DNA from 2 places in the Eisenbergiella massiliensis genome. Region 2 is predicted to be linked to the other one. Evidence: a T-box and tRNA genes for the amino acid it is inferred to sense, from the RefSeq annotation. Region 2 holds a T-box; the other holds one or more tRNA genes.

Region 1 (16,401 bases), on a different contig from region 2:
CGGATATCCACGGGGAATATGAGCAGTTCAACCATGTGCTCAAGAACGGCTCCGGAAGCGTAAAGCGTAAAATCGACGAAGAATTCGGGAACACCTTAAGCAGCAGGGATAAGCGCAGCCTGGCGACACTGATTTATTATCCAAAGGAGAAGCTGGAGCTGATCATGCAGGAGGAGGACAGCCAGGAAAACCTGGAGGACTGGTTTAAAATCACCCTTCACAGGCTGGTGCAGATGACCAAGCGCGTAGCCTCCAAATATACCCGTTCCAAGGTTAGGAAAGCCCTTCCCAAGGATTTTTCCTATGTTATTGAGGAACTGATCACGGAAAAGGAAGAGGTGCAGGATAAGGAAGCGTATTATAACGAAATCATCCATACGATTATCCGCATCGGCAGGGCGCCGGAATTCATTATTGCCCTGTGTAATCTCGTACAGCGGCTTGTGATAGACCATCTGCATATTGTGGGGGATATTTTTGACAGGGGCAAGGGGCCTCACATTATTATGGATACCTTAAGCCAGTACCATTCGGTGGATATCCAGTGGGGTAACCATGACGTGGTATGGATGGGCGCGGCCAGCGGCCAGACCAGCTGCATCGCCAATATTATCCGGGTTTCCGCCCGGTATGGCAACCTGGATATCCTGGAGGAGGGCTATGGAATCAACCTGATCCCTCTTGCCACCTTTGCCATGAATACCTATGCGGACTCAGACTGCAGCGTTTTTTCCATCAAATACGGTGAAGATTACGACATGAAGGATATGGAGCTGGATATGAAGATGCACAAAGCCATTGCCATCATCCAGTTCAAGCTGGAGGGCCAGCTGATTCAGAAACGGCCGGAATTCGACATGGCCGACAGACTCCTTCTGGACAAAATAAATTATGAAAAAAATACGGTAACCATTAACGGTACGGAATATGCCATGAAGGACATGGATTTCCCCACCATTGACCCGGCCGACCCTTACCGGCTGACGGAGGAAGAAGAGCAGGTGGTGGAGAGGCTGCGCCATGCGTTTGTGCACTGCGAGAAGCTGCAGCGGCATGTACGTTTCCTTTTTTCCAAGGGAAGCCTGTACAAGGTATACAATTCCAACCTTCTTTACCACGGCTGCGTGCCCATGGATGAAGAGGGAAATTTCCTGAAGGTGAACGTCTACGGGAAGGAATACAGCGGAAAGGAGCTGTATGATATTCTGGATCACTATGCCAGAAAGGGCTATTACTCCCAGGATAAGGAGGAACGGGAAAAAGGGAAGGATATTATCTGGTATATCTGGACCGGCCCCAATTCCCCGGTCTTCGGAAAAGATAAAATGGCCACCTTCGAACGCTATTTCGTTGAGGATAAGAGCACCCATGTGGAGATAAAGAACAGCTATTACCGCCTGATGGACAACGAGGAGGTGCTTAACCGGATTCTGCGGGAATTCGGCCTGGACGAAAAATGCCACATCATCAACGGCCATGTCCCTGTAGAGCTGAAAAAGGGGGAAACGCCCATTAAATGCGGCGGAAAGCTTCTGATTATCGACGGCGGCTTTTCCAAGGCCTATCAGGGGAAAACAGGAATCGCAGGCTATACGCTGGTGGCAAATTCCCACGGCATGACGCTGGTGGCCCATGAACCTTTTGAATCGGCGGAGGCGGCCATTCGGAAGGAATCGGATATTTTTTCCGACTCCATTATTGTGGAAACGGCGCCCAGGCGGATCCGGGTTGCGGATACGGACATCGGCGCGGAGCTCAAGGAAAGCATCTGTTATCTGGAGGAGCTGCTTGCGGCCTACAGGGACGGTACGCTTATAGAAAAAGGCGTGTGATAAAAATAAAACTGTGCGGTATTTTCACAGTTACAGATATTTCATGTTACAGACGGCCTGATATGTACAGGGCAGGCGGGGCCTGCCCTGTTTGTGGTTAAAGGTTTGCGGTCAAAGACAGGAGGAAGCGGCAGGATTATTTATTGTTGGTAATATCCTTGACGCCGTTTGCCACTCCGTCAGCTGCATCCTTTACTGCATTTCCGGCATCATCGACAACATTGCCCACGGCATCGCCTGCGTCATCAATGGCATTTCCGGCGCCGTCAACGATATTGGAACCTTCGTTTGCAGTGCTGTTGCCGCCGGTGGTGCCGTTGTTGGTGCCGTTTATACCGGTAGTATCATTCAGGCCCGCGGTTTCGGTAGTGCCTTCCATGGTGCCTGTTTCATTCATACCTGTCGTATTTGTTTCATTTGCCGTTTCGTTGCCAGCAGTGCCGTTTCCAGCAGCGCCGTTTCCTGTGGTGTTGTTCATACCTGCTGTTTCTTCCGTAGCAGAAGCAGACTCTGTTGTATTTCCTGCCATGTCATCCGCGTTGTTTTTCTTACTGCCGCAGGCTGTAACACTGGCAAGCATCAGCAGAATCAGAGCTGCAGGTATTATTCTGTTCAGCTTTTTCATTTTGCTCACTCCTTTTTTCTTTGTGATTGGGTGTGTCTGTAAAACAGAAGCGCACTTTCGAACAAAATATCTGTCCGTTTTTTATTATGTTCGGAAAAATTCTTTTTATTCGGAAAAGGGAATTGTCAAATGGGATAAATTCGTGTAAAATATACCTAATTTTGTAAAAAAAAGTGTAACTGTTCAGTACCCCTCACAGTTACTGCTAAAATCCATCCTAAATCGCCTTTGGCGATGGATTTTAGCACTCCTGAATCATTTTCTTACGGTCAGCGAAGTAAATACGCTGACCTGCTGAACAGTTACAAAAAAGTTTACTAATTCAGAGGCAGGGAGATAAAAAAATGGAATTCAGACCATGTATAGATGTGCACAACGGAAAAGTGAAGCAGCTGGTTGGCGGGAGTGTGGCGGATATCAGTGACAGCGCGCAGGAAAATTTCGTGTCTGAGAAGGATGCGGCCTGGTATGCCAGGCTTTTTGAGGAAAAAAACCTGAAAAACGGGCATGTAATTCTTCTCAACAAGAAGGGAAGCCCCTATTATGAAAGCTCCAGGGAACAGGTCCTTTCAGCGCTCCGGGCATTCCCGGGAGGGCTGCAGGCCGGTGGCGGCATAACTGCGGAGAACGCCCATGAGTATCTGGACGCGGGCGCTTCCCATGTCATTGTCACTTCTTATGTATTCCGTGACGGGACGATTTCCTATGAGAATCTGAACCGCCTGCTGGAGAACGTGGGAAAGAAGAAACTGGTCCTGGATTTAAGCTGTCGGAAAAAGGACGGTTCCTATTATATCGTTACCGACCGGTGGCAGAAATATACGAAGGTGATCCTGAATGAGGATGTGCTTGACATGTTTGCCTCCTTCTGTGATGAATTCCTGATTCATGCGGTGGATGTGGAGGGCAAGGTATGCGGCATTGAAAAGGATCTGGTGGCGCTTCTGGGAAGATGGAACAGGATACCCATTACCTATGCCGGCGGAATCCGCTCCCTGGAGGATATCCGCAGCATTAAGGAGCTGGGCCGGAATAAGATACACATTACGGTGGGAAGCGCACTGAACCTTTACGGCGGCAGCCTGGATTTTGACAGGGTACAGGCATATGCGGAAGAGGAGCTGTGAGATACTCCGGCGGCTGTTAACTGTTTCTGGCACGTAAATGTGGCGGGCTGGCCGGAAGTGAAAAAATATGATGTTTCGTACAGAGATATAAAAGGAGCGTTCCGATTCGGCAGATGCCGGTTTCAGAACGCTCCTTTTTAAATTCAATGGTCGTTTCGGTACATGGGGAAGCGGAGCCATTGGTGGAATCCATTACAACTGTACAGCTTATTCTACAAATATATATTTGATCAAAAAAGGCACATTGTGATGGTTCGTGATAAGACAGGTCAACAGGATGCCTGATCTTATAATTTGGTTACGTTAACAGCCTGGGGTCCTTTTTCACCTTCGACAACATCGTATTCCACAGCTGCTCCCTCGTCCAGAGACTTAAAGCCGTCCATGTTCAGTCCGGAGTAGTGTACGAAAACATCATGTCCTGCTTCATCAGAGATGAAACCGTAACCCTTTTGGTTGTTAAACCACTTTACTGTACCTTTGTTCATTCTAGGATACCTCCGCAAAAAAATAAGAATTAGTATGTTGCCTTGCAACATAGTCAGAATATCACAAGAATATTCGAATGTAAAGTGCTTTTTTACGTTATACCACTTATTTTCTGAAAATATTTACCAGCAATTTTCCCGGCTTACGCTTCCTTATTCAGCCTTGAAAATACCAGTTCGTAGCCATCGTTTCCATAGTTCAGGGAACGGTTCACGCGGCTGATGGTGGCTGTGGATGCGCCGGTTTTCTCTGCGATATCCAGATAGGTTTTGTGATCACGCAGCATGGCGGCAACCTCAAAACGCTGGGAAAGGGAAAGGAGTTCATTTACGGTGCACAGATCTTCAAAAAAGCTGTAGCATTCCTCCTTATTCTCCAGTCTCAGAACAGCTTCGAACAGATGGTCCACTGCGTCTGTTTTTATTTTCTTGTTCATTTCTTTACCTCCGTACGATTCCTGTGTCTATCCAGGGAAGACAAAATATAGTTTACTTCTGTCCCTCATATACTGCGATTTTAACATACTAAAGTTTTAAAGTAAAGAAAAATGTCTGCGCCAGGAAGATTATGCTTGTCATGTAGTTTTCGATACTATATAATAAAGAACAGATATATATTATCATATATCCGGTTCCATATTTACAGTTTGGGAATTCCGGGCCGCGGTGTCCGTGCATGAAAGGGCGGAAGACAGGAGCAGAGAATGACGATTTCGACAGAAGATTTACTGAACAGCATTTTGAAAAGCCTTGACAGAATTGATTATGTAAAGCCGGAGGATATTCCCAATATTGATTTATATATGGATCAGGTAACCACGCTGATGGACAGCAAGCTGAAAAACAGCACCAGGAATCCGGACGGCGACAAGATCCTTACGAAGACGATGATCAATAACTATGCAAAGAACAATCTGCTTCCGCCCCCTGTGAAGAAGAAATATTCCAAGGAGCATGTTCTGATCCTGATTTTTATTTACTATTATAAAGGTGTGATGTCCATAAATGATATCCAGACCATTCTCCAGCCGATTACGGAACGGTATTTTAAGGGACAGTCCGATCTTACGCTGGAGGATATTTACAATGAGGTGTTCAGTCTGGAAAGGGAAGAGGTCGAGGTATTGAAGAAGGATCTGGTGGAGAAATTCACCAAAGCCGGCCAGACCTTCAAGGAGACGGAGGAAGAAGAGCGGAAGTTCCTGCAGCTGTTCTCTTTTGTCTGCATGCTCAGTTTTGATGTATATGTGAAAAAGCTGCTGATTGAAAAGCTTCTTGACGCATACAGCGCCGAACTGGCTCCTAAAGGGAAAAAAGGACAGCCTAAAAATGCCAGGGAAACTGCGGAAAATGGGCCTTCAGGTAATAATGCCTGAAAATTTACAGGATTTTTGTCAAACATTCTCTTGCCAATTTCGAAAAATGTGGTAAAATAATACCCATGGAGACATAGCTCAGCCGGGAGAGCGTTCGCCTCACACGCGAAAGGTCACGAGTTCGAGCCTCGTTGCCTCCATTTTTTTCGGAAAATTAATTTGGGCTCGTAGCTTAGCTGGGAAAGCGCTGTGTTCGCAACGCAGAGACCGAGGGTTCGAATCCCTTCGGGTCCACTCAAAAAGTTTAAATCCGAACTCTCTTACGGGGGTTCGGATTTTTTTATCGTTATACGGCGCTTACATACCCATGCTTTCATAGTGCAAAATCCCTCTGTAGAAAACAAATCTGGCGCCGAGAAGGCTGAAAAGACTTATCAGGACCAGTGCCGCGCACAGGGACAGCATATGCTGCCCGGTAAGGATCATTACCGGGACCATGCCGATAAAAGCGTAGGGCACAACAAAGAGCAGGATAAATTGCAGGATTTTGGGATAGATCATGATCGGATACCGGGCATAGGAGCCGATTTCGGTTATCATATAAGGAATGCTGGTCCTGCCGCCCGCATCGTACCAGAAGACCAGGCTGTTTGTAAGCAGGTAGCTGGACATACAGATTATGGTGCCGCAGAGGACAAAGAAAAGGCACATCAGCATGGACGCAGGACGGAAAATCCCCAGCCGGATCAGGCTGTAATTCAGGCTGATGAATCCGAACAGGACCACGCCGATCCCATGAAGCCCCATGCCGCCGCACAGCACCTGGTAAAAAGGCGAAACAGGGCGGGACAGGATGGTGTCGAAATTTCCGTTGAAAACCATGGAAGGCAACTGCCAGATCCCTTCAAACAGAACGCTGCACAGCCCTTCAGACAGGTAAAGAAAGGACATGATCAGATAGATCTCTTCCTGCTTCCAGCCGGCAATCGTTTTGATATTGCTGCAGATAATAAATGGAACCAGCATCCCGAAGAACCTTGTCACAACGCCGGAAAGCAGCATGAGCCAGAAGTTCAGCGGATATTCCATTTCTGTTTTTATGTACTGTTCCTTCATTTTCAAAAATATCTGTATCATTTCAGCCTCCTGCAATTATCAGGTTTTTGCGGATGTTTTTGTAGAACAATCCATGCAGCGCCAGAAAAATGCCGATCCAGAAGAATTGGACGGCGTATACCTGGAACAAGGGAACGTTCAGCTCCTGGCCCAGCAAGATGCTGATCGGGATCTGTATCATGTAGGGGAAGGGAGTCATATAGGCCATGCTTTTCAGCCAGCCCGGGAACATGACGATAGGGATCAGGGCGCCGGAAAAAAATTCAAATATGGCGTTGCGGGTCCAGCTGATGCCCAGATATCCTGTGGTATAAAAGCACAGCAGGCTGCACAGCTCGATGAGGAGGATGCGCAGCAGGAGGGCGCCCGCCATGCAGGGCAGGAATAAAACGATATTCTGCAAAGAGGGCACGAGCAGAAAACGGCCGAATAAAAGGAATCCCGCGGATGCTATGATCAGATTGAGCGCAAGCTGGGGCAGCAGGGTACCGGTCATTTCCGCAACGGACTGAGAGAGAAAGGAAACCGGACGGATGCATCTTTTCACAACGGTTCCATTTTTTATTTCCTTGGATAGCGCGTTCTCAGAGGACCAGCCCATGATATGGTTCAGGGTAAAGGCAATGAGCAGGTAGGAGTACATCTGGGCGGCGTCCATACCGCTGATGATGTGATCCGGCTGCTGCTGGTACAGGGCATGCCACAGAAGATACTGCCCTGCAAGCAGGACCATGGGAGACAGAAGATTAAGGAAGAAACTGGTCCGGTAGTACATCTGGCTCTGCAGGGACATTGCGGTCAGCTTCAGAAAGTTTCTCATAAGGCGGACGCCTCCTTTTCCCGGGAAAATATGTGGGAAACCACCGTATCGATATCCGGGGCCTGGATGGAAATATCTTCAATGTCAAAGGCCTGGGATACGGCATTCAGGACGGTTTCCGCCCCGTAGGCCTGCATGGGGTAATCGATGCGGGTGACGCGGCCTTCCCTGGAAATCCTGGCATCCGGAAGATATTTACGGATATCGGACTTCTGGACGCCGGTAACCCTGATGGAACGCTCATGGACATACTGCTGCTTCAAGGCATCCAGAGAACCGTTGTAAAAAAGCTTTCCGCCGGAAAGGACTATTGCGTCGTCACAGATTTCATCAATATCATCCAAATCGTGACTGGTGAGGAATATGCTGACGCCCTTTTCCTGATTCATCTGCCTCAGAAAACTGCGGATGGTATGCTTGATATTAATATCCAGGCCGATAGTCGGCTCGTCCAGGTATAAAAGCCTGGGAGAATGCAGGAAAGCCATGCCGATATCGGCCTTCATACGCTGGCCCAGGGAGAGCTTTCTTGCGGGAGAGGATAAAATCGGGGCAAGCTCCAGCAGCTGCACAATCATGTCATAGTTCTTCTTGTATTCTCCGGGATCCAGCCGGTACAGGGTTTTTACGGCCTGATAGCTTTCCTCGACGGGCAGGTCTGTCCAAAGATTGGATTTCTGGCCGAAGACAACGCCGATTTTCCGAAGATATTCCTTACCGCTTTCCCGGGGATGCCCGCCGTAAACTGTTACATCGCCGGCAGTGGGGGTGAGAATGCCGATCATGATTTTAATCAGGGTGGATTTTCCGGCGCCGTTTTCCCCGATGCAGGCCAGGGCCTGTCCCTCCTTCATTTGAAAGGAGATATCGTCCAGCGCTGTTTTTTCCGTCCATCTGGCATGTGCCAGGTTCCGGAAGGCGCCTTTAATTCCGGGCTCCTTTATATTCAGACGGTATATTTTTTTAACATGATTTACTTCCGCCATAATATCGGCCATGATAGTTCCCTCCGTTATTCTTCCATGCATAATGCGGCGAATATTTTTTGCAGCGTTAATGGCTTTATGGTAAATTCCGGGTCCTCCGGCAGGCTTTCTCCGGGCCGCAGGAGCACGGCGATGCTTTTGCTTCTTCCGAAATTCCCCATGTCATAGGATTCGTATTTTGAGGCAAGGGCTTCTGTTTTTTCTTTCAGGCCGCTGATGAGGAAACTGCGTCCCAGCAGCTGTTGGGTATTTTCCATGAGGCGTATTCTGCCGCAGTCCAGCGTGGATTTCAGGTAAAAATCCAGGAAAATCACTTCTTCCGTAAGATCGGAGACTTCATCAATGAGATGGGTGGCGATCACAAAAGCGCGGCCGCTGCCGGAAAATTCATCCAAAAGCATTTGGTAAAATTTTTCCCTGCTGAGGGTATCCATGCCGGCTTCCGGTTCATCCAGAAATGTAAAATCAGCTTTGCTCGCCAGGGCGGCAATAATGGATGTCATGGACATCATGCCTTTTGACAGCTCGCCCAGTTTTTTGTCCGGGGAAAGCTGATAGCGGCCGGCCAGCGTTTCCGCCAGACTGCTGTCCCAGCCGGGGCAGATGTGTGACAGCTCCTGGAAATAGCCGGAAAGGCTCTGGGCGCCGCGTCCTTTTTCCTGTATGGTCAGAGAAAGATCCTCCGGAAAAAAGACGCGCCCGAGAGTCAGCTCCAATTCCCGGCCGTTGTCATCATATAGATGGACGGTTCCGGCGTCCGGGAGGAGCTGTTTGGATAAAATGGAGAACAGGGTGGTTTTGCCTACGCCGATTCTTCCTGTGAGGCCGTAGATTTTGCCCTTTTCCAGGGTGAGTTGAAGCTGATCCAGTACTTTTTTTCCGTTACATAGTTTGGTGATGTTTTCTGCTTGCAGTTTCATGAAGAATTAGACTCCTTTTTTATGGTTAGGGCCGCGTCCGGCGGCAGGATATTCAAATTGGGGCCGCCTCTCCGGAAGGAGAAAGGTAAGCCGCGAAAGGCAGCTGCGTAGGGGGAGAGGAGGAAAATTACGCAAAGTCTCCGCCGGTTTCAATTGTGCGTATCACTTCTTCTTTGGAAAGGCCGATGCTGGCGGCTTCCTGAAGCAGCTTCGGGATATACTGCTCTTTGAATAATTTTCTGCGCTTTTCAAGAATCTGCTCCCTGGCGCCGGGGGAAACGAACATCCCGATGCCCCTTTTTTTGTAAAGGATTCCTTCCGCAACTAAAAGGCTGATTCCCTTGGCAGCGGTTGCCGGGTTGATGGTATACTGCTTTGTCAGCTCATTGGTGCTGGGGACTTTTTCATCTTCCAGCAGAATTCCGCGCAGGATGTCCGTCTCTATGATTTCGCTGATTTGGAGATAGATGGATTTGTCGGAGTTAAGGAATGTATTCATCAATATGGCTCCTTGTGATGTGGTTAACTACTTATGTAGATAACCATATCACAAGGAGAGGGGGACTGTCAATGATGGGGGAGGAAGTTTTTATGGCAAATCGGAAAAATTATTTATCATGGAGTCCAGAAAATCGGCTGTTATTTTCCAAACTGGAATTTAGTGCAGCTCCGAATTGCGCCGACCCGGTAATTATGGTAAAATAAAAACAAAATTTGGGGAAAGAAGGTATTAGGTTATGGACAGAGAAGTATTGGATTTTGTAGTGAAAAAAACACATGAATTAATGGACGCTGCATCCTGCAGCAGCGAGGCGAAGGCGGCGGCCCAGGTTTGGCTGGATGCGGTCGGGACTGACAGGGAGGCGGCGGAGACGGCGAAGTATATTGCTGAGCTGGAAGCGGATATCGTGACGGTTGACGGATTAATCAGTTTTGCGCAGTCCGAAGCAGGAGCCAGTGTTTTCGGGGCTGACAATGCAAAAAATATTGCGGCCCATGCCAGGGAAATTAAGGCGGCCGGGGCTAAATATTGTGACTGTCCGGCCTGTGCGGCCGTGGAGGCGATTCTTGAAAAGAAAGAGCTGATGCAGTAGACAGATGTGAAAAACCACAACAGTCTGTGATTTGAAAAAAGAAATGTATTTTTGCAGGGCATCAATCAGAAATGAGGGGTGCCCATTCTGATGCATGTGAGGAAAGAGGAGCGTATGATTAACAGAGAAGACATGCTGGAGCTTACGAGGCGGATGACGCTTTCGCGGACTTCCATAACGAGGATTGCAGGGTGTTATGTGGACAGGGACGGGGAATTTGAGGGAAGTTTTAATACGAATTTTTTGAAATTATCTTCACCGGAAAGAGCGAAAAAGCTGGAACTGGCCAAAACCATTCCCTTTTCGGCAACCAATGTAAATCTGAAGGATTATGAATTCCCGGATAGCGTGCAGAAACCGGGGAGTATGTGGCAGATGCTTATGGCAATGAAGGCGTGCGGGTTGAAGAATGACGCTCTGATGGATACTTTTTATGATATGGTTATGGAACATTATCATGCGGCTTCGGAGTATGCAATCCTTGTTTTCCATGACTGCTATGATATCCCGGCAAAGGCTTCCGACAAGGAGCGGCTTTGGGAATCGGAAGAGGTATTTGAATATCTGATATGCGCGATTTGCCCGCTGGTGGGGGAATATGAACCGGGAAAGCCGGAGTGCGGTTTTTTATTCCCTGCTTATATTGACAGGTGCGGGGATTCGGGGCGGATTCATGTATTTCAGGAGGATGCGCGGCGGCCCCACGGGGAGATACTGGATATTTTGGGAATTGGGGACGGGCGAAGCCATACATCTTTGCATGAAAAATCCGGAAGAGGACTGCATGGATGAATATGGAAGAAGGAAATCTGAACATAGATAACAAATGATGAAGTGAAAAAAACTCCGGCGCACGTACATTTCTGCTGAAATGGCAATGCGCCGGAGGGTCAGAAGCTGATATTAGTAAATTGAATTATTTTTGTCTTCTTGCTGCCCGGATTCCGTTTGGGTATTATTGCTGCTTTCCGCCGCCCCGAGCGTAACGGATAAGGTTTTTTCCGTATAAGTTCCGCCGGTGGCAGGGATTTTAACTGTGATTTCCACGGTTTCTCCAGCGGGATAATACTGCAGAAGTTCGGTCAGCTCCTGAATCTGTGTGATAGTTTTGCCGTCAAAGCCGGTAATCACATAGCCTTTTTTGATCCCGGCTTTATCTGCGCCGCTTCCTGGCGTTACGCTGGCTACATAGACGCCGGAAGGAATGCCATAAATGCTGTTAACAGATTCATTTACGGTAAGGCCGGAAATGCCGATGCTGGATTTCTGATCCGCGCTTACCTTAGTGCGGGTGGTTTCGTTCATGAGGTTTTCAATAATATCGGAAACTCTTGACATGGGGATGGCATAACCCATGCCTTCTACCTCGGTGCTGGCCATTTTGGCGGAGTTTATGCCGATGACTTCACCCTTCATGTTAACAAGCGCGCCTCCGCTGTTGCCGGGATTGATGGCGGCATCTGTCTGGATATAGGTAGGCAGGGCGGAAACGTCAGCAGAGGTATTTACCACCTGGGTATTGGAGCCCATGGTACGGTTCGTAGCGCTTACGATACCTGTGGTGACTGATTGGCCGTAGCCCAGTGCGTTGCCGATGGCTACCACTTGTTCGCCCACTTTCAGGGAATCGGAATCACCGATGGATGCAACGGCAATTTGCGACATGGTATCCGCTGAAATGCTTTCAAGAGGAACCGCAATTACGGCCAGATCGTTTGCGGGATCCGTACCCTTAACATTTGCTTCGTAAACCTGGTTGTCGATGAAGCCTGCGGAAAGCGTATCCGCGTTTTCAATGACATGGTTGTTGGTTACGATTAAAAGCTCGGTATCATTTTTACCGATGATAATGCCGGAACCCCGGCTTTCTGTTTCCTGAGGAATGGTCTGTCCTCCGTAACCGAACATGCTGAAGTAATTTTGTATCTCCTGAACGGATTTATTGGTGATGGAAACTATGGAGGGCATGACGGTTTCCGCAATATCCGATACATCAAGGCTGCCCTTTTCAGACGCTGCGCCGGGGATGGCGGCTGCCTTTAAAAGGCTGGCGGAGGTGTTTTCTGCGGCAGCAGTATTATCTGAAGTCTCCGTAGGGCCGATGAGTGTGTTGACAGCCTGGAAGGAGCCTGCGGCAACACTGCCAAAGAGCGCGGCGCTTAAAGTTATGGCGCCGATTTTTTTTACAAGCTTCCCTGCTTTTCCGGTTTTTTTAGGGCCTGAAGGTCTGTTGGAGGCCGGCCCGCCGGTTTCCGGCATCTGGTAATAATCATACATCTGGTTTCTGTTTTCATAGTTATTATTCTGATATTCAAACATAATGGTCAACTCCTTTTCACCTTTTTTATGAAAGAATCTTTATCTCCTGTTTCTAAGATGTAGTATAAAAAGAAATTGTGATGGAATTATTATGGAATTGTGATGAGAGTGCGAAAAAAATGTGGTAATTTTGTGTTTGCTGCCTGAACTGTCAGCTTTGCTCATGCAGAAGAAAATGAACGCGGCAGGGTTTTATAAAGGAACAGAGTGTCCGGGCGGCTTTTACCTTAAGGTATTTGCTTTGTAATCAGGCAATATACCGGAAAAGATTGCGCAGTCAGCCGTTGCATGCTAGAATGCAATTAGTATGTGAATAAAGATGAAACCTGTTGTATGGGGGGGCAAAGGAGGAGATGCTTTTTTGGCTGTATACGGAAAAGCTTAAGTCTGAGGCATGAAATATAACGGAACAGCTGGGAAAATGGTGTGGGAGGTACACGATGAGAAAATTTGATGACCCAAGAACGCGGAATCTGGCAAATGAAATAGAACGGCAGTATGGAAATCTGAGGAAATTTTCACAGAGAATTGAAATACCCTACAGTTCACTGGTATCAATGCTGAATAACGGGGCATATACCATGAGCTATGGTACAATGTTAAAAATATGCATGCTGCTGGAGCTTGATCCCATTGATTTTACGCCGCTTACGGGTAGCAGGAGTATGGGTGAACATCTTTTGGAGAAACAGATTATGGACACCTTTTCCAGGTTCAACCAGGAGGGAAAAAGAAAGGTTATGGAGCTTCTGGAAATTTATGTACAGATAGAAAAGTATACAGTATCATTTTCCCGGGTTCCCGACGGCGGAAATCAGGAACAGGAAGTATAGGGGGCGGGGATACAGGGACAGGCCGGCTGTTGGGGATTGATTCCCATTTGACAAAACCATTGGAGGCAAAAATACAATTGAAAAATCTGAAAGTATCATGGAAACTGTTTATTTCATATGCAGTATTGCTTGTATTGCTTGTTGCGGGCTGTGCTGTCAGCATAGCTCACCTGGCGGGGCTGGGCAGACAGATAGAAACCTTTTATGAGGGGCCTTTTATCGTAAATGACAGCGCAAATATTGTGAATTCCAATTTTGAGAGGATGCAGAAGGCTGTTTATCGTGCAATTGCTAATTCTGATCCGGAAATAACGGCGGAAGCTATTGCCAACGCGAGGGATTCGGCTGCGATTATCCAGGAACAGCTGCCAGTGATAAAGGAACATTTCCTTGGGGATAAGGATATTATTGCCCGTTTGGAAGCGGCTCTCACAGAGCTTGAACCGATGCGGAAAAATGTTCTGGAGCTGGCAACCCTGAACAGGCGGGAAGAAGCAGCAGATTATATGGAGCATAACAATATACTGGTGATTAAGAAAGCCCAGGCAGAGCTGGAGCTTCTGATAGAAAGCGGAAAGACCAGGGGGAACAGCCTGGTGGATGGCTTAAGAAGCAGGCAGAGGAAGGCTGTTGTCACACTGTTTTTACTTGGAAGCATCAGCGTGGCTGTCAGCATCGTTTTTGGTATATACATAACACGCGGTATTACGCGGCCGGTAGCCCAGCTGGAAAAAGCCGCCCGTAATCTGGCGGAGGGGAAGTTATCCGATGTGAAGATTGATTATCAGTCAAAGGATGAATTGGGAGTACTGGCTGATGATATGCGGGGGATGGTATATCTGCTTTCAAATGTAATACGTGACGAATCCAGCTTGCTGAAGGAAATGGCGGCCGGTAATTTTAATGTGCACAGTAATTTTGAAAGCAGTTATGTAGGGGAACTGAAGCAGCTTCTGCTGTCCATGCATGAGATTAACGTCAGGATGAGCGGGACTTTGCTTCAAATCAGGCAGGCTTCCGCCGAAGTGGCGTCCGGTTCGGAGCAGGTGGCCTCCGGCGCCCAGAGCCTGGCCCGGGGCGCGTCGGAACAGGCTGTTTCCGTAGAAGAGCTTTCCAGTACGATTAGCGGGATATCGGTCCGGGTGGAAGAAAATGCCCGGAATGCAAAACAGGCTAATGTGGAGGCGCAGAAGGTAAAGGCCGGAACACAGGAAAGCAGCAGATATATGGAAGACATGCTGTGTGCAATGATGGAAATAAGCGACAGTTCAAAAGAAATTATAAAAATAATAAAAACGATTGAAGATATTTCCTTTCAGACGAATATCCTTGCCCTGAATGCAGCTGTGGAAGCAGCGCGGGCAGGCGCCCAGGGAAGAGGTTTTTCCGTGGTGGCCGGAGAAATACGGAAATTGGCAAATCAGGCGTCGGCAGCTTCCAAAAATACGGCCGCTTTCATAGAAAAAAATTTGCGGAACATAGAAAATGGGAAAAATACGGCGAACAAAACGGCAGGTGCATTAGCTGAAGCGGTAAGAGGGGTTGACCGGATAACCAATGCGCTTAATACGATTGCCGGGGCATCCGAAGGCCAGGCAGCGGCTGTCCGCCAGGTTATGGAAAGCATGAATGAAATATCCTGTGTTATCCAGTCGAACTCCTCCACGGCGGAGGAGAGCGCGGCTGCAAGCGAGGAGCTTTCTTCCCAGGCGCAGTTATTGAGTTATCTGGCGGAGCAGTTCAAACTGAAGGAATTGCAGGAGTGTATCTGATATGAATATGCAACAGGCGCAGATGATTATCTGCGCCTGTTGTGCCTTTTATATTAAAGAGGCGTATAATAGTAACATTTAGAATGTTTTTATTGCAGGATATTATCTATTGGTATATTGAATGTATATATCTAATGGCGTATAATTTTTCTCAATATAATTTACAGGTAACTACAAATGAGAAAAAATTTATACGTTTTGGAAATTTTACAATATTTTTGCCAGGATAAAGATTTAGTTGAATTTTTCAGTAAAGATGAGATGTTGATAGGATATTGTCCAATTATATACGTACCAAGAGAGTTTTGGTATGTTATTGTGGAATCGGTGGCAGTGGATTTGTTTAAACTGAAGCTGACATGTGATTTTAATAATGGAAGCTGTAATATAAAAACTGACATGGATGGAAGACTGTATCCTTATGCCGGTTTGTTTCACTGATGAACATAGCTTTTCAGGCCAATTACTGCATGTGGCAAATTCTTTTCCGGTTTCCGGGGGAGGCTGCCTGTCCTGAGCTGGAATCATTTCAGAAATATATCTAAAATAGTAAAAATTGAACAATAGAAGAGGAACAGCTAATCTGGGGGAAATTTCAGGTTAGCTGTTTTTTTCTCAAGGAGATTCCTTCAGGCATCTTTTTTTGTGCGGCGTGAACACTTTCGCCTGCCCGCAAAGGAATGGAGGGACTGAGAAAGGAACGTATGCCGATTTCAGCAGTAAAAGGCGCTGTTTTCATCATGCATGGAGGATGCGGGATATTTTTGCATATAATTTTAGTAAGACAGGTGAGTTCACCAGAGTAAAACCGGTATGAATCGGACGGAGCTGTCTGTAAAAGGGACTGTGGTTTGTGAAAATGGTTCTATGTCCCTGGTTTACATTGCGGAAGACGGGACAGAAATACTGGTTTATGACGGAGAAGGCGGAGAAATAGACATCGCAGTTGAAGTATCAAAAGGAAAAGGCAAACTGTACTTTGTCGGCGATAATGCAGTGTATACTTTTTCAATGGAAATAAGCAACCATTGGATTTTATGTTATATGTGACCGTATCCGGCTGGCGGAAATAACGGCAAATAATGATACCCGTATTCATGTATTAGGTACTATGGAAAGCGATATGCTAACAGGCAGCTATTTTGTGGGTTTT
Region 2 (16,401 bases):
GGCCGATATGGATATGGGGAAACCGGCTTTCCGTAAGCAGCCTGGAGAGCTGCGGGAAGGAACAGGAACCATGGATGAGAATACCGTCTGCCAGCCCTTTCCCGATAAGCCCGGTGAGATATTCCTGCGGTTCGGCCGTATCCGGGAAGTCCGTCAGCATCAGCGTATATCCATGCTCCGCCAGAGTTCGTCGGACGCCGCAGAGAATGTCAAACATATGTGGGTTGCGGTAGGCCTCCTCTTTTTTCAGGCTGGATAAAAAGAGAATATTATGGGACGCGCCCTTTGCAAAGCTGACAGCCCTGGCATTGGGCGTATAATGCAGCTTTTTTATGGCTTCGTGAACCCGTTCACAGGTTGCGGGGGAAATCGAGCTCCAGTTGTTGAGTACCTTGGAAACGGTGGAGGTGGAAACACCGGCCTCCTTTGCCACATCGCTTATTGTTACGGCCATGGGAACCTCCTTGTGAAAAAGTGATAAGTTTAAAATTATAGTATAGCGGTTTCCTAACAAAGTCAACGTATTTTGCAAAAACCGATAGAAAAGGGAGCTGATAAATGCTATAAATGACTTAAATAAATGGTGCGCATCCTTATTTGAGAAATAAAAGTTGTTTTGGGCAAGTAAAGGACATTGTTAATCAGGAAAGCGGTTTCGCAGAAATGGAGGACGTGAAATGAAAAAGATATTGTGTTATCTTCTGACCGGTATCATGGCGGCAGGAGTACTGGCAGGCTGCGGACAGAAAGCGCAGACCGGCACGGAAAATACAGCGCCGGAGGAAAAAGAAGCCGTACAGACGGAGGCCTCCTCCCAGCCGGAAGCTCCGGTACAACAGGAGGCTCCGGTACAGCAGGAGCCGGGTGAGGCGGTTACACTCACCGCATGGCATGATAATGATGAAGCGATGATGAATGCGCTGGCGGATGTGGTGAATGAAGCGCTGGCGGGGGAAAATATCACCCTGAAATTTGAAAAGAAAAGCGATGTGACCGGACAGATCAAGCTGTACGGCACGGATGCTGAAAATGGCCCCGATATGTACCTGTTTGCCCATGATTCGCTGGGCAGCTTCGCGGAAATGGGTATTCTGGAGCCGGTGGGGAACCTGATAAGCGCCCAAAAGGAAGCTGATCTGCTGCCCATGACAATTGAAGCCGCAACCTACAAGGGAGAACAGTATCTTATGCCGGTTTATTATGAAACCGTGCTGTTTATGTATAATAAGGCGCTGTGGGAAGGCGAGATTCCTTCCACCACAGAGGAGCTTTACGACTATATGACGGCTCACACGGATACCGCAGCCGGAACCTATGCGCTGGTGAACCAGCATTCCAACACTTATAATGTGGCCCCCTTTATCAACGGGTTCGGAGGCTATGTCATCGATAAGGATGGAAATCCGGGGCTGGATGCGCAGGCGACAAAGGACGCCATCCTATACAATGAAAAGTTTTCCAGGCTGCAGGCCGACGGGGATTATAATACGGTAACCGCCCTGTTTAATGAAGGGAAAGCGGCGGCAATTATAGGCGGCCCCTGGCTGGTATCCGGAATTAAGGAAGCCGGCATTGATTTGGGCGTCAAAGCCCTGACAGATTTTACGCTTCCCAACGGCAATTCCCTCATTCCGTATTCCGGTGTTCAGTGTATCGGCGTATTAAAATATGCTGCCGAAGCAAAAAAGGAAGCAGTGACAAAGGTGCTGGAGGTACTCGCCGGGGAGGAAGCAGGAATCACGCTGGCCAAGGGATTCAACTGCGCCCCTGCCAACAGCAAGGCCTATGACGACAAGGAGGTTGCATCCAATGAAATGATCCTTGCCATGAAGCAAAGCGCAGAAAAAGCTATCCCCATGCCCAACATTCCTGAAATGAGCGTTATGTGGGGGCCGGCAGAATCCCTGCTTGCTGCAGTCAACAAATCCGGAGAGGATGTGGACACAGCAGCTGAAAAATATCAAAAGGAAGCCTTGACCGCCATACAGGATATGAAATAATTTTTTGCAGTCCGGTTATGCCTGGATCGCTGCAGACAGACAAAAAAATGCATGCGGCGCTTCCTGTACAGCCCGGCCGGTGAAACCCGGCCGGGGCAATTCAGAAGGGAATACAATAAAATGATGAACGTAAAGCACAGCGCTCCCCGGAAGCCGGATATTCCGGTGAAGCGGAAGCATCCGGTCCGAAGGCAGCTCCGTCCCTGGGGCTACAGCCTCCCTGCCATGATATTGATTGCCATGATTGTACTCTTCCCAATCCTTTATACCGGCTATATTTCTCTGACCAATATGAATCTTTATCATTGGACGGACTATTCCCTGGTCGGTGCGGATAATTATAAGAGGGCGCTTCTTAAAGTGGATTCAGGCTTCCTGTCGGCCCTGGGCACCACCATACTATGGACGGCTGTCAATATGGTGCTGGACACGGCTATCGCCTACGTGCTTGCCGTGGCCCTCAATACACAGGGGCTGAAGGCGAAGCGCCTGTACAAAACCCTGCTTATTTTTCCCTGGGCGATGCCGGCTTATGTCTCCATTCTGGTGTGGCGCGTGGGAATGTTCAATACGGAGTTCGGGCTGCTTAATAAGCTTCTTGTGGCATTCGGGATGGAAAAAGTGGATTTCCTGTCCAGAAATGTACCCGCCTTTATATCCTGCATGGTTTTAAATCTCTGGATGTCACTTCCTTATATGATCCTGATGATGGACGGGGCTTTGCAGAGCATCGACCAGAGCATGTACGAGAGTGCGGTGCTGGATGGAGCCAATCTGTGGCAGAAGAACCGGTATATTACCATCCCTTCCCTGAAAAAAATCATGGCCCCGGCGGTGATCATGACCACCTTTATCACCTTTAAGCAGTTTGATATTATCTACCTTCTTACCATGCAGAAGGGCTCAGTAACCGGGGCTACCGTGTCAACCATCATTACCTATGCCCATCAGAATGCATTTGTCTCCAATAATTATGGATTATCCTCTGCTGTATCCATGATCATTTTTGTAATTATTATCCTGTTTTCCTTCTGGACAAACAGGGCACAGAAGGAGGAAACGGTATGAAACGCTCTGTAAAAAGAACGATTGGCCTGGCTTTTTTAAATCTGTTTTTCATCAGCATATGTCTGGCCGGACTGATTCCGATACTGTATGCTTTCCTGCTTTCTGTCAGCAGCGGAAGCGGGGCGCTTACCACCGGCCTTTCTCTCCTGCCGGAAAAATTCACGCTGGATAATTACCGCAGCATCCTTGTGGAAAAGCCCTTCCTGAAATGGCTTTTCAATTCCGTCCTCCTAAGCACGGGTACAATGGTGCTTGCCATGGGAACGAGCGTCACGGCTTCCTACGCTTTTTCCAGGTTTCGTTTCCCCGGCCGGACGGCTGTCATGCAGCTGCTTCTTCTGCTGAACGCCTTTCCCCAGATTTTGTCCATGTTCGCTATCTTCAGACTGTTTAAGCTGCTGAATCTCCTGAATTCCCATGCAGGGCTGATTTTTATTTATTCCGGGAGCATGTGTATTTTTTCCATCTGGAACATGAAGGGCTATTTCGATTCCATTCCCGTTGAGATCGAAGAAGCATCCAAAATTGACGGGGCAGGCAATCTGACGCTGATAGCGAAAATCATCCTGCCGCTGGCACGTCCCGCCATTATTGTAACTGCCGTCATGGTATTGATATTTGTCTGGAATGAATACCTTTTTGCCACTACCTTTATGCTCCGGGAAGAAAGCTATACGCTGGCCGGCGGCCTGTATCAGCTTCAGGCAAACGATTACAGCCGCAGCTGGCCCCTGTTTTCAGCGGCCGCCATTTTAGTATCGGTGCCTATCCTTATTATTTTCTTCTGTATCCAGAAGTATATGGTGTCAGGGCTGACCGCAGGCGGTGTAAAAGGTTAAAAACCAGGAGGAAAATCCTCTGCTCGCCAGAGGGCTCGCATTTTGCTCCGCAAAACTAGGAGGAAAATCCTCTGCTCGCCAGAGGGCTCGCATTTTGCTCCGCAAAACTAGGAGGATTTGAAATGAATAGGAGTGCGGTTGCGCACATACCGGCGTCCCAGTACGCTTTCGCCCGGTCGGAGGATACGTTTACCATCCGTCTGCGGGCCGCGAAGGGGGATCTGGATTTGTGTACGCTTTTTTATGGGGACAGGGCCTGTCCGGATTCACCGGTAAGCTTTGCGTCCATCCCCATGCAGCGGCGTTACAGCGATGAGCTGTTTGATTTTTATGAGGGGACTATCCAACCGTGTCCCCGCAGGATCTGTTATTTTTTCAGGCTGGAAAAGGGAGGGGAATATGTCTGGTATTATGCGGATGAATTCCATGAGGATATGCCGGATCTGGTGATGGAGGATGGCTTTGTTGTTGAGGGGCGGAGTGAATACTACCAGTATCCTTATATCCTGCGTTCGGAAATCGTCAGGGCGCCGGAATGGTTTCTGAATGCCGTTGTCTACAATATTTTCCCGGACAGCTTTGCAGACGGGAAGGCCCGGCTCTGCGGCATGGGAAAAGAGCTGAAGGCGCCTCACGGCACGGTGAGTAAAAGCCGTCTGGGGGGTACCATTAAGGGCATTATGGAAAATCTTGATTACATTCAGGAGCTGGGATTTACCTGCCTGTACCTGAATCCGGTTTTTCAGGCCGGGGAATATCACAAATATGATATTGTGGACTATTTCCACGTGGATCCCTGCATGGGCACGGATGAGGATTTCCTGGAATTGACGGAAGCCGTCCATAACAGAGGTATGCGCATCATCATTGATGGGGTATTCAACCATTGCAGCTGGTATTTCCCCCCGTTTGACGATGTGGTGAAGTATGGGAACACTTCCGCTTATGCAGACTGGTTTTACGATCTCTGCTTTCCTGTAAAAAGGCCTCAGGAGGGAGAAGCGCCCGGTTATGCCTGCTTCGCCTATGAGCCTAAAATGCCGAAGCTGAATACGGCCCATCCCGGAGTGCAGGAATATTTTGCCGAAGTGGGCCGCTATTGGATCGAGAAATTCCATGTGGACGGCTGGCGTCTGGACGTGGCAAATGAGGTGGATAAAGATTTCTGGCGCAGCTTCCGTTCTGCTGTGCGGAAAGCAAATCCGGAGGCGGTGCTGATTGGAGAGGTCTGGGAAAACGCGGCGGATTGGTTGAAGGGCGACATGTTTGATTCCGTCATGAACTATGATTTCCGAAAGCACTGCAGAGATTTTTTTGCCTTGGAAAAAACAGGGGCGGATGATTTCCTCTGGAGGATGGCCGACATGCAGCTGCGTTATCCCTTCCAGGTGACGGCGGCACAGCTGAACCTGCTGGACAGCCATGATGTGGCGCGTTTCCTGGGATTGTGCGGTGGCGATTATGACCGGTGGCAGGCGGCTTTCCTGTACCTTTGTATGGCTCCCGGAGTGCCAAGTGTTTTTTACGGAGATGAAAAAAAGGTGACCGGCATCCGGGAAACAGAGTACAGACAGGGGATGCCCTGGGACGAAAACCACGCCGATTCGGAAGACTTTGTAAAAACAGTCCTGCGTATCCGCAGGGACTGGATTGCCCCGGCGGATGAATGGAGAGCCGTTTATGGCGGCCATGACGACAGACTGGTAGTATTTGAAAGATACGGCGCGCATACGGTACGCGTAATCATCCACATGGGAGAAGCTCCCGCAGATGCCGAACGCTTCATGAACGGCGGTCAGCTTCTTCTTCTGAAGGGCTCGGTTTCCCATATGCTTGAAAAAAATGGCTTTGCCGTTCTGTTGATGGCATAAAATGTCATAAATGCCGCTTTCCGGCGCCGCAGCTCTCCTGCCTCTCCATCTTGAGGGGCAGGAGTTGTTTATGCCGGAGATTACCTCTCCTGCGTTTTGCATTTCAGCACAGGCACCGCCAGTTCCCCTGATGTTGAAAAAGTATTTGTCCCCGTCAAAATCTGTGGTATCAGGTTTGCGTTATTTGCTAAGGACGCCTTTAATCCTTCTTACTCCGGCAGAAGAAGACTGTTCTTTTTGAATACTGAACCTTCCCAAGTTTGCAGTATCGCTTACATGAGGTCCTCCACATACTTCTCTGCTCCAAATTTTCCCCTTGTCGTCTTTCATTGTATACACTTTGACTATATCAGGGTATTTATCCCAAAAGTTACCTTCAACGCCACTCTCTTTTGCTTCATTTTTAGGCATCTCAGAAATATAGATAACCGCTTTTGATGAAATTGCTTCGTTCACATATTTTTCCACCTTTGCAATCTGCTCCGGTGTAAGTTTTTCATCATGGTTAAAGTCAAACCTCAACCGTTCTGAAGTAATATTACTTCCTCTTTGATGAACATGATCACCCAAAACTTCCCTTAATCCAGCAAGTAATAAATGAGCAGCAGAATGTAATGCTGTTGTTTCCGTTGATTGGTCAGCTAATCCACCTTTAAATTTACCTGCGGAAGCTGTTCTGCTCTTTTCTGCATGTCTTTTTTCCGCCTCTGCAAAAGAAGCCCTGTTCTCTATGCTACAGCCATTTTCAGTCAGGAATTCCTCCGTTAATTCCAGAGGGAAACCATATGTTTCATAAAAATAAAATGCATCTGCCCCTGTAACTTTGCCCTTATTTTTAAGATGCTTTTGTATTTCAAGTTCTCCTTGCTGCAATGTTTTATAGAAAAGGTTTTCTTCCTTGTTTATTATCTCAATAACTTTCTTTTTATTACTGTGCAAGTCTTCATAAGCTGTTGCTTCATCTATATAAACTTCAGACAACTCACCCATAAAACTTCCTTGTATACCGATTTTTTTACCTGCACGAATCGCCCTCCTTAATAACCTTCTTGTTATATACCCTGCGTCACTATTTGCCGGCTCCGCACCGTCATTGATTAGAAAAACTGCTGCTCTCACATGATCCAGTATGATCCGAAATGACTTAAAATCGTCAGCATAATCTTTTCCGCTTAACTCCATCAGTTTTTTCTTAGCATTAAAAAAGAATGCCGTATTAAAAACATCCCTATCATCATTAAGAGCTGCTGCGACCCTTTCTAATCCGCCTCCATAATCAATATTGGGATTCTGCATTTTTACAAACCCGGCGCCCTCTTTTTTATAACACATAAACACATTGTTCCCAATCTCTAAAAACCTTTCGCTGTCAGAAGCAGGATGATCCAGTGAATTACCATCTGGTTCAAAATCATAGAACATTTCACTATCTGGCCCGCCTGGTTCACCAACAGGCATGTCTAAAGGACTTCCAGCTCTGCTCCACCAGTTTTCTTTTTCATCATATAAAAATATTTTTCCTCCTCTGGATAACCCATATTTATATGGATTATCCTCAACGACAGGCTCTATACCTACCGATTTGAATTTCTCTGACCAGATTTGAATTGTTTCTGTATCTTTCTGTATATTCCAATCATCACTTCCCTTAAACACACTGATATATAACCTGCCGGGGTCAATTCCCAATTCGTTAATCTGCCAATTCCAAATGGCATCAATTTGCTTATTCTTATAGTTATTTTCATTTGCTTTAAATTCCCATCGGCCCAGCATTTCAAAAAAAGTTAAATGCGAGGTATCTCCAACTTCATCAATATCCACTGTTCTTAAGCATTTCTGAATATTTGTTATTTCATTGCCTATTGGGTGTTTTTCCCCCAACAAATATGGAACCATAGGCTGCATCCCACTTCCGGTAAACAATGTTGAGGGATCATTTTCCGGCAGCAAGCCAGCGGAAGGTACTTGACTGGCCCCTTTTCTTTTCATGAAATCAATATATGATTTCCTTAACTCATCCGGTGTCATTTTTACCATGCTTAATACCTCCGTTTAATTTGTTTTTTAAAACAAAAAAAGCCCTAAGCTGACATTTATATTGTCAGCTTAGGGCGAACTCTCCTGTCCGTGTTACCACCTAATTTCAGATTTCTCTGCACTCTATCAATACGGGATATCTCCGATATTGTTTCCTGAATAACGGTGGAATTCCGTTGAAGCCTACTGAGATTTATCCGTTCGGTTCACAGCTCTGAGACTGCTTCAATATTAGATCAATGAAGATTTACACCAACCATCTTCTCTCTGCGAAATCCCTAATACTTACTATTTCTCGTCAAGGCCTTTTTGTTTTAAATTAGACTGATGTTATCACACTCAAATTGCTCTGTCAATATAATTTTCCTTTTTTATACGAATTGTAACGAAGTAACACAAAATGCAACACGATCAAAAAAAGTACCGCAAATACGGTACTTTTTCCAATGGAGCATACGGGGCTCGAACCCGTGACCTCCACGCTGCCAGCGTGGCGCGCTCCCAGCTGCGCTAATGCCCCGTCCGTGATATATCATATCAAATGTTTCCCTGCTTGGCAAGAAAAATTTTTACCATTTTCTCATTTTTTCCACATTTTATTTTCCTGCCAGCAGCGGCCTCATCTGTACTTCCCGGAAACCCGCATTTTCTCAGCCTTTCCCATCAAATTCTTCTCTTCCGGGCAAAGCACCTCCTCCAGTTCTCTCCGGTGAAGCCCTTTCCCGATAAATACGGCACGGGAATCCCCGCCGCCTTCATAGCCGGTAATACTGTAATTCCTGTCCACCACATCGAATCTGAGCCATGCGCTGCCTGCCGGAAGATACCCCTTGGCCCGCCTGATATCGCCGAACACGCCTGACACCACTCCCTGCAGAAACAGAACCAGCTGGTTACCGGACTCCAGGTGTATGGAGGTAAAGCCTGCATTCTCCAAATCCGGCTGCAGCGTTTCCCTCTCCCTTTTCTTCGCGTTCTCCTCCCCTTCCTTCGTCAGATATCTCTCAAAAAGCCCATTCCACCAGGAAGCCTCTTTCTTCTCGCAGGAATCCGTCACAATCTCCCCCTGAGGATTCATTGCCCTCACTTCTGACGCAATCCTGCAAAGCTCCTCCGCGTCCATTGCCCCTGTTTTGGTAAAAATAACCGTGGCTGCGTTTTCAATCTGGTCCCTGCAGATTTCCGGGTACTTTTCCTTATCCCTGTCAAAAGCGGACACATCCAGCACCGTTACCGGCTGCATCAGTACTATTCTTTCATATTGGATCTGGCTGATATTGGTAAGGATATTTCCCAGCTTCCCAAGCCCCGTCGGCTCTACTACCAGGTATTCCGGATCAAGCGTATTGGAAATCGTCAGAATGGAGGAAGCAAAATCTGCCTTCATCGTGCAGCAGATACACCCTTCCGTCAGCTCCCACACCTTCATTTCCGCCTGTCCTGTCCCCGATGCCAAAAAACCGCCGTCAATCCCCACTTCACCATATTCATTTTCCATGACCACGAACCTCTTATCCGTTTTTTCTGCCAGAGCCTTGATGAACGTGGTTTTCCCCGCTCCCAGGAATCCCGATATTACCAGTACCTTCATAAAATTATCCCCTATGCTGCAGCTCTTTCCTGAAAATGCGTGCGGTCCAAACAGGCCGCACGCACACATTTCCCGCCGTGCCGGACAAGGCATGCTATTGGCATCCCGTATCCTTCAGGAAGTTCAATATACCCTGATATCAGTCCTCAATCTTCACTACGGGCTTAATCAGATCCTTCGGCTTATCCCTCATTAAGAACAGCGCCTCTTCCACATGATCCCAGCCTTCAAATACATGGGAAACCAGAGGATGCACATCCAGCTTGCCTGCGGAAACCAGCGAGCCCAGCTTCTCCATACGCAGACGTCCGCCGGGCATCAGGCCGCCGTTAATCTGCTTATGTCCCATGCCCACGCCCCATTCCACACGGGGAATGTTAACATAGGTGCCGCTGCCCAGATAATTAACATTGCCGATTTTTCCGCCGGGCTTCAGGCACTTCACGGCGGATTCAAAGGTTTCACAGCCTCCGCCCGCTACAACTACCTTATCCACGCCCTTGCCGTCCGTCAGCGCCAGCACCTGATCCTCAATGGTCCCGTCCTTATAGCTGATAAAATCAGAAGCGCCATAGCCTCTGGCCGCCTCCACGCAGTTTGGCCTGGTGCCCACCGCAATAATGCGGGACGCGCCGCGCATATTCGCCCCGGCCACCGACATCAGGCCCACCGGCCCGATTCCTATTACAAGGACCGTATCACCGAACTGTACATCCGCCAGTTCCACGCCATGGAAGCCCGTAGGAACCATGTCAGAAAGCATACAGGCGTCAACAGGGCTGATATTGGAAGGCAGAAGCGCCAGGTTCCCGTCCGCATCATTTACATGGAAGAATTCTGAAAATACGCCATCCTTGAAATTGGAGAATTTCCAACCCGCAAGCATTCCCCCCGAATGCATGGAATAGCCTGCCTGCGCTTCCAGGGAGTTCCAGTCCGGAGTGATAGCCGGTACAAGCACTCTGTCGCCGGGCTTGAAATCCTTTACCATAGAGCCGACCTCAACCACCTGCGCACAGCACTCATGGCCGAGAATCATATTATGCCTTTCACCGATCGCCCCTTCCCAGAGCGTATGTACATCCGACGTACAGATTGCTATAGCCAGCGGCTTACAGATGGCATCCATGGGCCCGCACTGCGGTCTTTCCTTCTCGATCCAGCCGGATTCCCCGATTTTAAGCATTGCATAACCTTTCATAAAAATACCTTTCCTTTCTTTGAACCCCAATACCATAACAGTTGCGCTGATAATAAATAGATGTTAACTGTTCCGGACGGCCGTCTTTTTGAATAGCTCTTCCATGCAAGAAGCACCGGAAGTCCATCCGATGTAAATGTTGGCGCAAAAAAAGTCTTATAAGCCAGCTTAACACCTGCTTTGCACCAATATTCCCGCCGGCCTGAACTGTTACCATAAATTATACATTCTTGTTAAAAAAAAGTCAATAAAACGCCCCATCATATTCATTTTATATTATAAAACATTTTTTGTTCACAGTTTTCCCCGGCACATTTCACAAATCGTCCCCAACAAAAAAATACGGGCGGGTAGACTATCCCTCCCGTATATGCTATATTCAACTATAAACATCTTTTCCTGTTAAATTTTTTTCAGGAATACTTCCTGCCCACGAAAGGAGACAACACCTTATGATAAAAAAACAAATGACTAACATCCTGCTCACAGCGGCCCTTTGCATTCTGACAGCCTCTGTCCTCACAGGATGCGCAGCAAACGGTAAAAATGATGCCTCGGGCGTACAGGAAAGCCCGTCCGCTTCCCAGGGACAGACCGAAAATCCGGCTGCCGGCAATACTGCTGCCGCAGATACCGGAAATACGGCAGACGGCAAAAGCCCTTCCGGAACCGGTGCATCTTCCGATAATAACAGTTCCGCCGGAACATCTCCGGCCGCCTCATCATCCTCCGACGGCACCGAAGCCTCTTTGGAAGGCCAGGAGGGCGGCGCAGACGCAAAAGTCATAGAGTCCCAGACCTTCTCCGGAGTCAGCCTGGGCGGTTACGAAAATGTACAGTTCACCACCCGCGAAATCACGGAAAACGGGCGTACCCGTGTGGAATATTCCCTTGTCTCGGACGGCAATACCATATACACCTTCCCGGACGCCTATGATTACTGGCTGTTTGCCTCCGAAGTAAATTTCATCGCCTTCCGCGATGTGAACGGCGACGGGCAAAAGGATGTCATCACAAGCGAGCAATACATTACCGGCGCCGGAGAGGGTGGTGCGGTGCCCTTCAGCATGACGCGCATTTACCTGAATCAGGGCAGTGAATTCCTGTTCGCAGAGGGTCTGTCCGTTTCCATCGGCAACAGCCTGGATGCCTCCCGTCCCGAAGAATATACCATTGAAAATATCCTCGCTATCCTGGAAGAGCCGGTTTACTGTAATTTTGGCAGCGGCGGCTGGACCAGGGGAGAAATCGAAAGCTTCGCCTTTCTTGTAAAAAATGACGTTCTGAATGATAACAGAAAAGCCCTTTCACAAAAAATCAATTATCCGCTGAACCTGGTCAGAAACGGTGAACAGCTCCTGATTTCATCTCCTGAGGAATTTCTTGCCAGCTACAATGACATCCTGAACCTGCAGGTCATCTATGATGTGGAAGGCTCGGAAACCGAGGATCTTTTCTGGAACCAGGACGGCGTCATGCTCGGTACCGGCGCCATCTGGTTCGGCAAAATGCAGGATGGCAGCATTAAAATATACGCCATCCCCGCAGAGGTACAGTACTGTAACCCCCTGGATGTGGACTAGCCCCTTTTACCTGATTTCCAGCTTTTCGCATACCCGCTTCAGGACAAATCTGTAAAAGCCCCAGATACAGAGCGTAACCACGCCCACAACAGCTGCGCAGCTTCCAAGCCCCGCCAGCTCACCGGGCGTAAAGCGCCCGCCGTCGTTCATGTAAAGAATCAGGCAGTAAAACAGATAGATTGCCACGGTTCCCACCGCCGCAGGCGCTTTGAATACCTTTCCCACCTGCCCCCTGACAGAATTGATTAAAAAGTCATGCCCCGCGCCCAGGTGCTTTAAATCCTCGTAAACCAGACGGCTGTTCATGGCAATGGTCATGCATCTGGTATATATAATAATGAAAACAGCCGCAAAGCAGATCAGGGAAATAAATAAAAACAGCATTAAAAATACGGCATAGGTGGACAGGAAGTCCGTTTTATCCAATATACGGAACATGGGCGCATATTTCCAGAACTGCTTAAAATAAAAGGACTGATATTCCTTAAAGCTAATCGTAATGTCAGAGCCGCTGTCTTCATATTCCCCAAAGCTGCCCGCACGGGCCTGCCTGTCATAAATCCTGTCGTCCATTCTTGTGACCTGGCAATCACTGCCCGTACAGGCAACAATCTGCCTGTATAATTCCTGTGCAAACCCATAGGAGCCGTCTACATCCGCCACATTAAAGGCCACCAGCCGCTCACGCCACTCATCTGTAAGCCCTTCCGATATTTTCATATAATCTTCGTCATTGAGCACATAATATTTTCCGGAAAGCATATTGTCACAGACATATCCGCCGAAGGAAATCCCCAGCGTTTTTCCCGTCACCGGATTGGTAAGCATGGTTGTGTCGTTGGCGAGCCAGAACGCGTTGCCCCCGTCCTCTCCGATGACCGCCCGGCAGGTTCCTTCCGATACCTCAATATCCTGCTTCGCTATCCGGTTAAACTCCGAAGCCGGAAGGTAGTTCCCCTCCCCCACCAGCTCCCTGTACTCATAGTGGAAATTCTGCCTGCTGTCCATGATCTGCGTACTGCCGTCGTGGGCAAGCACCGCCAGAGGATATGTGCTGTATTCTGTAATTTCCACCTGATAGCTTTCTGCAAGCGCCTTTATCTCCTCTTCCGTAAGCATATCCTGATCCTGCCTGTAGGGGAAAAGGAAATCTATGGGCCTCTCATCAATGGCTTTCTGCGAGCCAGACAGCATCATTGGCGTATAAAACGCCGCAAAATACGCGCCGGCAAGCAAAACCGTTATTACCAGCATGCTGTTCACCGTCTGCCGCCCCTGGAACTTCATCATGCTGCCGGTAATAATATCCCGCCAGCGCTTCTTCCCTTTTTTTCTTCCATGGACAACAATATACAGAAGAAGCATGTAAAGCCCGACAAACAAGGGAAGATAGGTCACATTGATCCACGCCGGGCAATACCAGTTCAGCAGGCGGAGACAGAGCGTCGGCGTCATATATCCGCAGACTCCCCCCAGGATCATGAGAAGGATCCCCGCCCAGCCATACCATGGCTTCACATCCCTGACAGGCTCACACTTTCTCTCATTATGGACAATGGCAATCACATCCGTCTGCCTGATAAAAAGGATCCCCATAAAAATCAGAAGAACCATACATACCAGCGCATAACAGACAGAAATCCCATAAGCTTGCACCCCAATGGAAAAAGAAGTTTCATCCGTATTTACCAGGAAAATACAGAAAAGCTTCCAGATACAAAAGGCGAGCGGCGTCCCCAGCACCATGCCGCCCAAAAAGGAAATGCCCGAAACCAACAGCAGCTCCCGCAGCAGCCTCGCCCCAAGCTGCCTGGCGGAAGCGCCCAGCGCCATAAGAATCCCGGTTTCCCTGGATTTGTATTTTAAAAACAGGGCCGCGGCATACACGACAAATACCCCGCACCCAAAAACAGCCAGAAAAAATATCATCGACACCTGCTTGCGTGAATCCCCGCCCTCCGGCAGAATGGTAAGCACGGTAGGCGACTGCATCATAACGGCATAAGCCGTAATCAACAGTTCGGATAAAAACAGGCACAAAAACAGCAGGTAATAATTTTTCCGGTTATAATAACGCAGCTCTTTATTTATCTGTCTCTGGTTTTTCATTCCTTTTCTTCACCCTCTTCCCCCATTTCTTCAATAATTTCCAGCAGTTCCTTCTGGAAGTCACGGTGGCTGCCGCTGCAATATGCCGTTTTGAAAATTTCCCCATCCTTCAGAATGATTACCCGGTCACAGAAGGACGCAGCGAAGCTGTCGTGCGTCACCATAAAAATCGTGGTGTCCAGTTCCTCCCTGGCCCGTTCAAAGGACTGTATCACCGTACGGCTGGATTTGGAATCCAGATTTCCGGTAGGCTCATCCGCCAGCATCAGGAGCGGCGAATTAATCAGCGCCCGCGCCACAGCCGTACGCTGTTTTTCCCCGCCGGATATTTCCGCCGGATACTTATCCCTGATATGCTCAATGCCGAATATCCGGCACAGGCGCGCCGCATCCTCCTCCATTGCCTCCTCCGTCTGTCCGCTGATAATCCTGGGAAGGAGAATATTATCCTTAACCGACAGTCCGTCCAGCAGGCAGAAATCCTGGAACACAAAGCCCAGCTTCCTGTTTCTCACCACCGCCAGCCCCTCCGCATCCAGACTCGCCAGATTCTGCCCTCCCAGAACTATTTCCCCCTTCTGGAAAGGTATGTAGCAGGCGATACAATTGAGGAGCGTAGACTTCCCTGAGCCCGATGGCCCCATAACCGCCACGAATTCCCCCTTCTCCACCTCAAAAGACACATCCCGCAGCACAGGATAGGTCTGGCTGCCGATCTGATAATTTTTATACAAATGTTCCACACGCAGCATCTCAATTACCTCCTTTGATGTCCCGGCATTCAGGGCCGGACAGTTATCTTCCCGTCCCCGGGCCTGCCCCTGGATTTTCTTCCCGGTATGTCAGCCCTCCGGTCACTTTTATTATAGGGGAAGCCGCGTTTTCAAAAGTGAGGGAATGTGTCAAAACTGACATGAATTCCGTCATTTTTGGAGGAAACTGAGCCGTGCGCTTTTTTCGGGGAAGGGAATGTGATACAATATGGAACATCAAAAGGGAGGGAATGCCATGCTTCAGATTGCGATTGCAGATGATGAAAAGAAACCGCGCAGGGCGCTGCGGGATATTCTGGAACCCTGGCTTGAGCTGCAGGCGGTTCCCTGTCAGCTGTGGGAATATGAGTCCGGGGAAAAGCTGTGTGAGGGATACAGGAAATACCACTTTGACCTGATATTCCTGGATATTGAGATGGAAGGGATGAACGGGATGGAAACCGCCAGGCAGCTACGTTCCATCGACCAGCATGGGATTCTCATATTCGTTACGGCTTATCCCGATTATGTCTTCCAGGGGTATGAAGTGAGGGCATTCCATTATATCCTGAAGCCCTATCAGGAAAAACGGCTTCTGGACATCACGGCAAGGGCGTTGGAAGAAATACAGCAGGGGGACAATGATTTTTATCTTCTCCCCCAGGGGGCAGGCAGCTGCCGGCTGAACCTGCGGGATACCCTGTATTTCCGCAGTGAAGGAAGATATATAACAGCCTTTGCCTGCAGCGGGGAAAAAAGCTTCCGGGGTAAGCTGAATGACCTGCAATCCCAGCTTCCCGGCTATTTTGTCAGAATCCACCAACGCTATCTTGTGAATATCCGGCAGGTTTCCCGGACAGGGGATTCCTTCGCCGTCATCGGCAGTGAAAAGCTGCCTGTGAGCAGGGCGCATAAGCAGGCGTTCCTGATTGCCTTTGCCGGAGCAATGCTGGACGTCCGGTAAACCGGAAACTCTGTATAAGTTCAGAAAGGTTTGTCAGATGAGAATTGCAGTATTATTGATGTACAGTATAATGGGTATCCTGTTTTTAACTTCCACCTGTTTTTACCAGCGCCTGAACGGCGCTTTCGTATCGCTCAGGAAACAGCGCCTGGTAAAGGCGGCTGTCTATATTGGCCTGTCCGTAGTGGTAAATACGGTGATCCTCAGCCAGGATGCCATAAATATCACCCTGGCCTTTCTGGGGCTTATTCTCCTTCTTCTTGCGGGCTTTGAAGGGAGCCTGCTTCACAAGCTTTCCGCCGCCTTTATCCTGTACCCCTTTATCGGCTCCCTGAATTATCTTATTTCCGCCCTTATGCTACCACTGCTTCCTTCCGTGTATA

The links. A T-box is a leader RNA that pairs with one kind of tRNA and senses whether it is charged. The one in region 2 lies ahead of DXC51_RS11870 (alanine--tRNA ligase), so its partner is inferred to be a tRNA-Ala.
Region 1: it encodes a tRNA-Ala, which carries the amino acid that the T-box ahead of DXC51_RS11870 (alanine--tRNA ligase) is inferred to sense. The anticodon was not compared.

Annotation. Positions count from the first base shown of each region.
Region 1 is NZ_QVLV01000008.1:159,068-175,468, forward strand. Features, by position in the region: gene DXC51_RS13560 (fructose-bisphosphatase class III) at 1-1,832, shown strand, start outside; gene DXC51_RS13565 (hypothetical protein) at 1,969-2,457, opposite strand; gene hisA (phosphoribosylformimino-5-aminoimidazole carboxamide ribotide isomerase) at 2,802-3,584, shown strand; gene DXC51_RS13575 (cold-shock protein) at 3,872-4,072, opposite strand; gene DXC51_RS13580 (YerC/YecD family TrpR-related protein) at 4,216-4,509, opposite strand; gene DXC51_RS13585 (DUF1836 domain-containing protein) at 4,777-5,448, shown strand; tRNA gene DXC51_RS13590 (tRNA-Val) at 5,516-5,588, shown strand; tRNA gene DXC51_RS13595 (tRNA-Ala) at 5,610-5,682, shown strand; gene DXC51_RS13600 (ABC transporter permease) at 5,746-6,525, opposite strand; gene DXC51_RS13605 (ABC transporter permease) at 6,527-7,324, opposite strand; gene DXC51_RS13610 (ABC transporter ATP-binding protein) at 7,321-8,322, opposite strand; gene DXC51_RS13615 (ATP-binding cassette domain-containing protein) at 8,337-9,230, opposite strand; gene DXC51_RS13620 (GntR family transcriptional regulator) at 9,358-9,729, opposite strand; gene DXC51_RS13625 (hypothetical protein) at 9,968-10,324, shown strand; gene DXC51_RS13630 (DUF4317 family protein) at 10,439-11,116, shown strand; gene DXC51_RS13635 (S1C family serine protease) at 11,228-12,643, opposite strand; gene DXC51_RS13640 (helix-turn-helix domain-containing protein) at 13,084-13,476, shown strand; gene DXC51_RS13645 (methyl-accepting chemotaxis protein) at 13,554-15,248, shown strand; gene DXC51_RS13655 (hypothetical protein) at 16,062-16,298, shown strand.
Region 2 is NZ_QVLV01000007.1:89,074-105,474, forward strand. Features, by position in the region: gene DXC51_RS11845 (LacI family DNA-binding transcriptional regulator) at 1-454, opposite strand, end outside; gene DXC51_RS11850 (extracellular solute-binding protein) at 678-2,000, shown strand; gene DXC51_RS11855 (carbohydrate ABC transporter permease) at 2,121-3,068, shown strand; gene DXC51_RS11860 (sugar ABC transporter permease) at 3,065-3,907, shown strand; gene DXC51_RS11865 (glycoside hydrolase family 13 protein) at 4,030-5,778, shown strand; gene DXC51_RS11870 (alanine--tRNA ligase) at 5,959-7,818, opposite strand; T-box leader at 7,886-8,129, opposite strand; tRNA gene DXC51_RS11875 (tRNA-Ala) at 8,266-8,338, opposite strand; gene DXC51_RS11880 (CobW family GTP-binding protein) at 8,438-9,409, opposite strand; gene DXC51_RS11885 (NAD(P)-dependent alcohol dehydrogenase) at 9,549-10,610, opposite strand; gene DXC51_RS11890 (hypothetical protein) at 11,063-12,193, shown strand; gene DXC51_RS11895 (FtsX-like permease family protein) at 12,200-14,302, opposite strand; gene DXC51_RS11900 (ABC transporter ATP-binding protein) at 14,299-15,054, opposite strand; gene DXC51_RS11905 (LytR/AlgR family response regulator transcription factor) at 15,284-16,018, shown strand; gene DXC51_RS11910 (sensor histidine kinase) at 16,056-16,401, shown strand, end outside.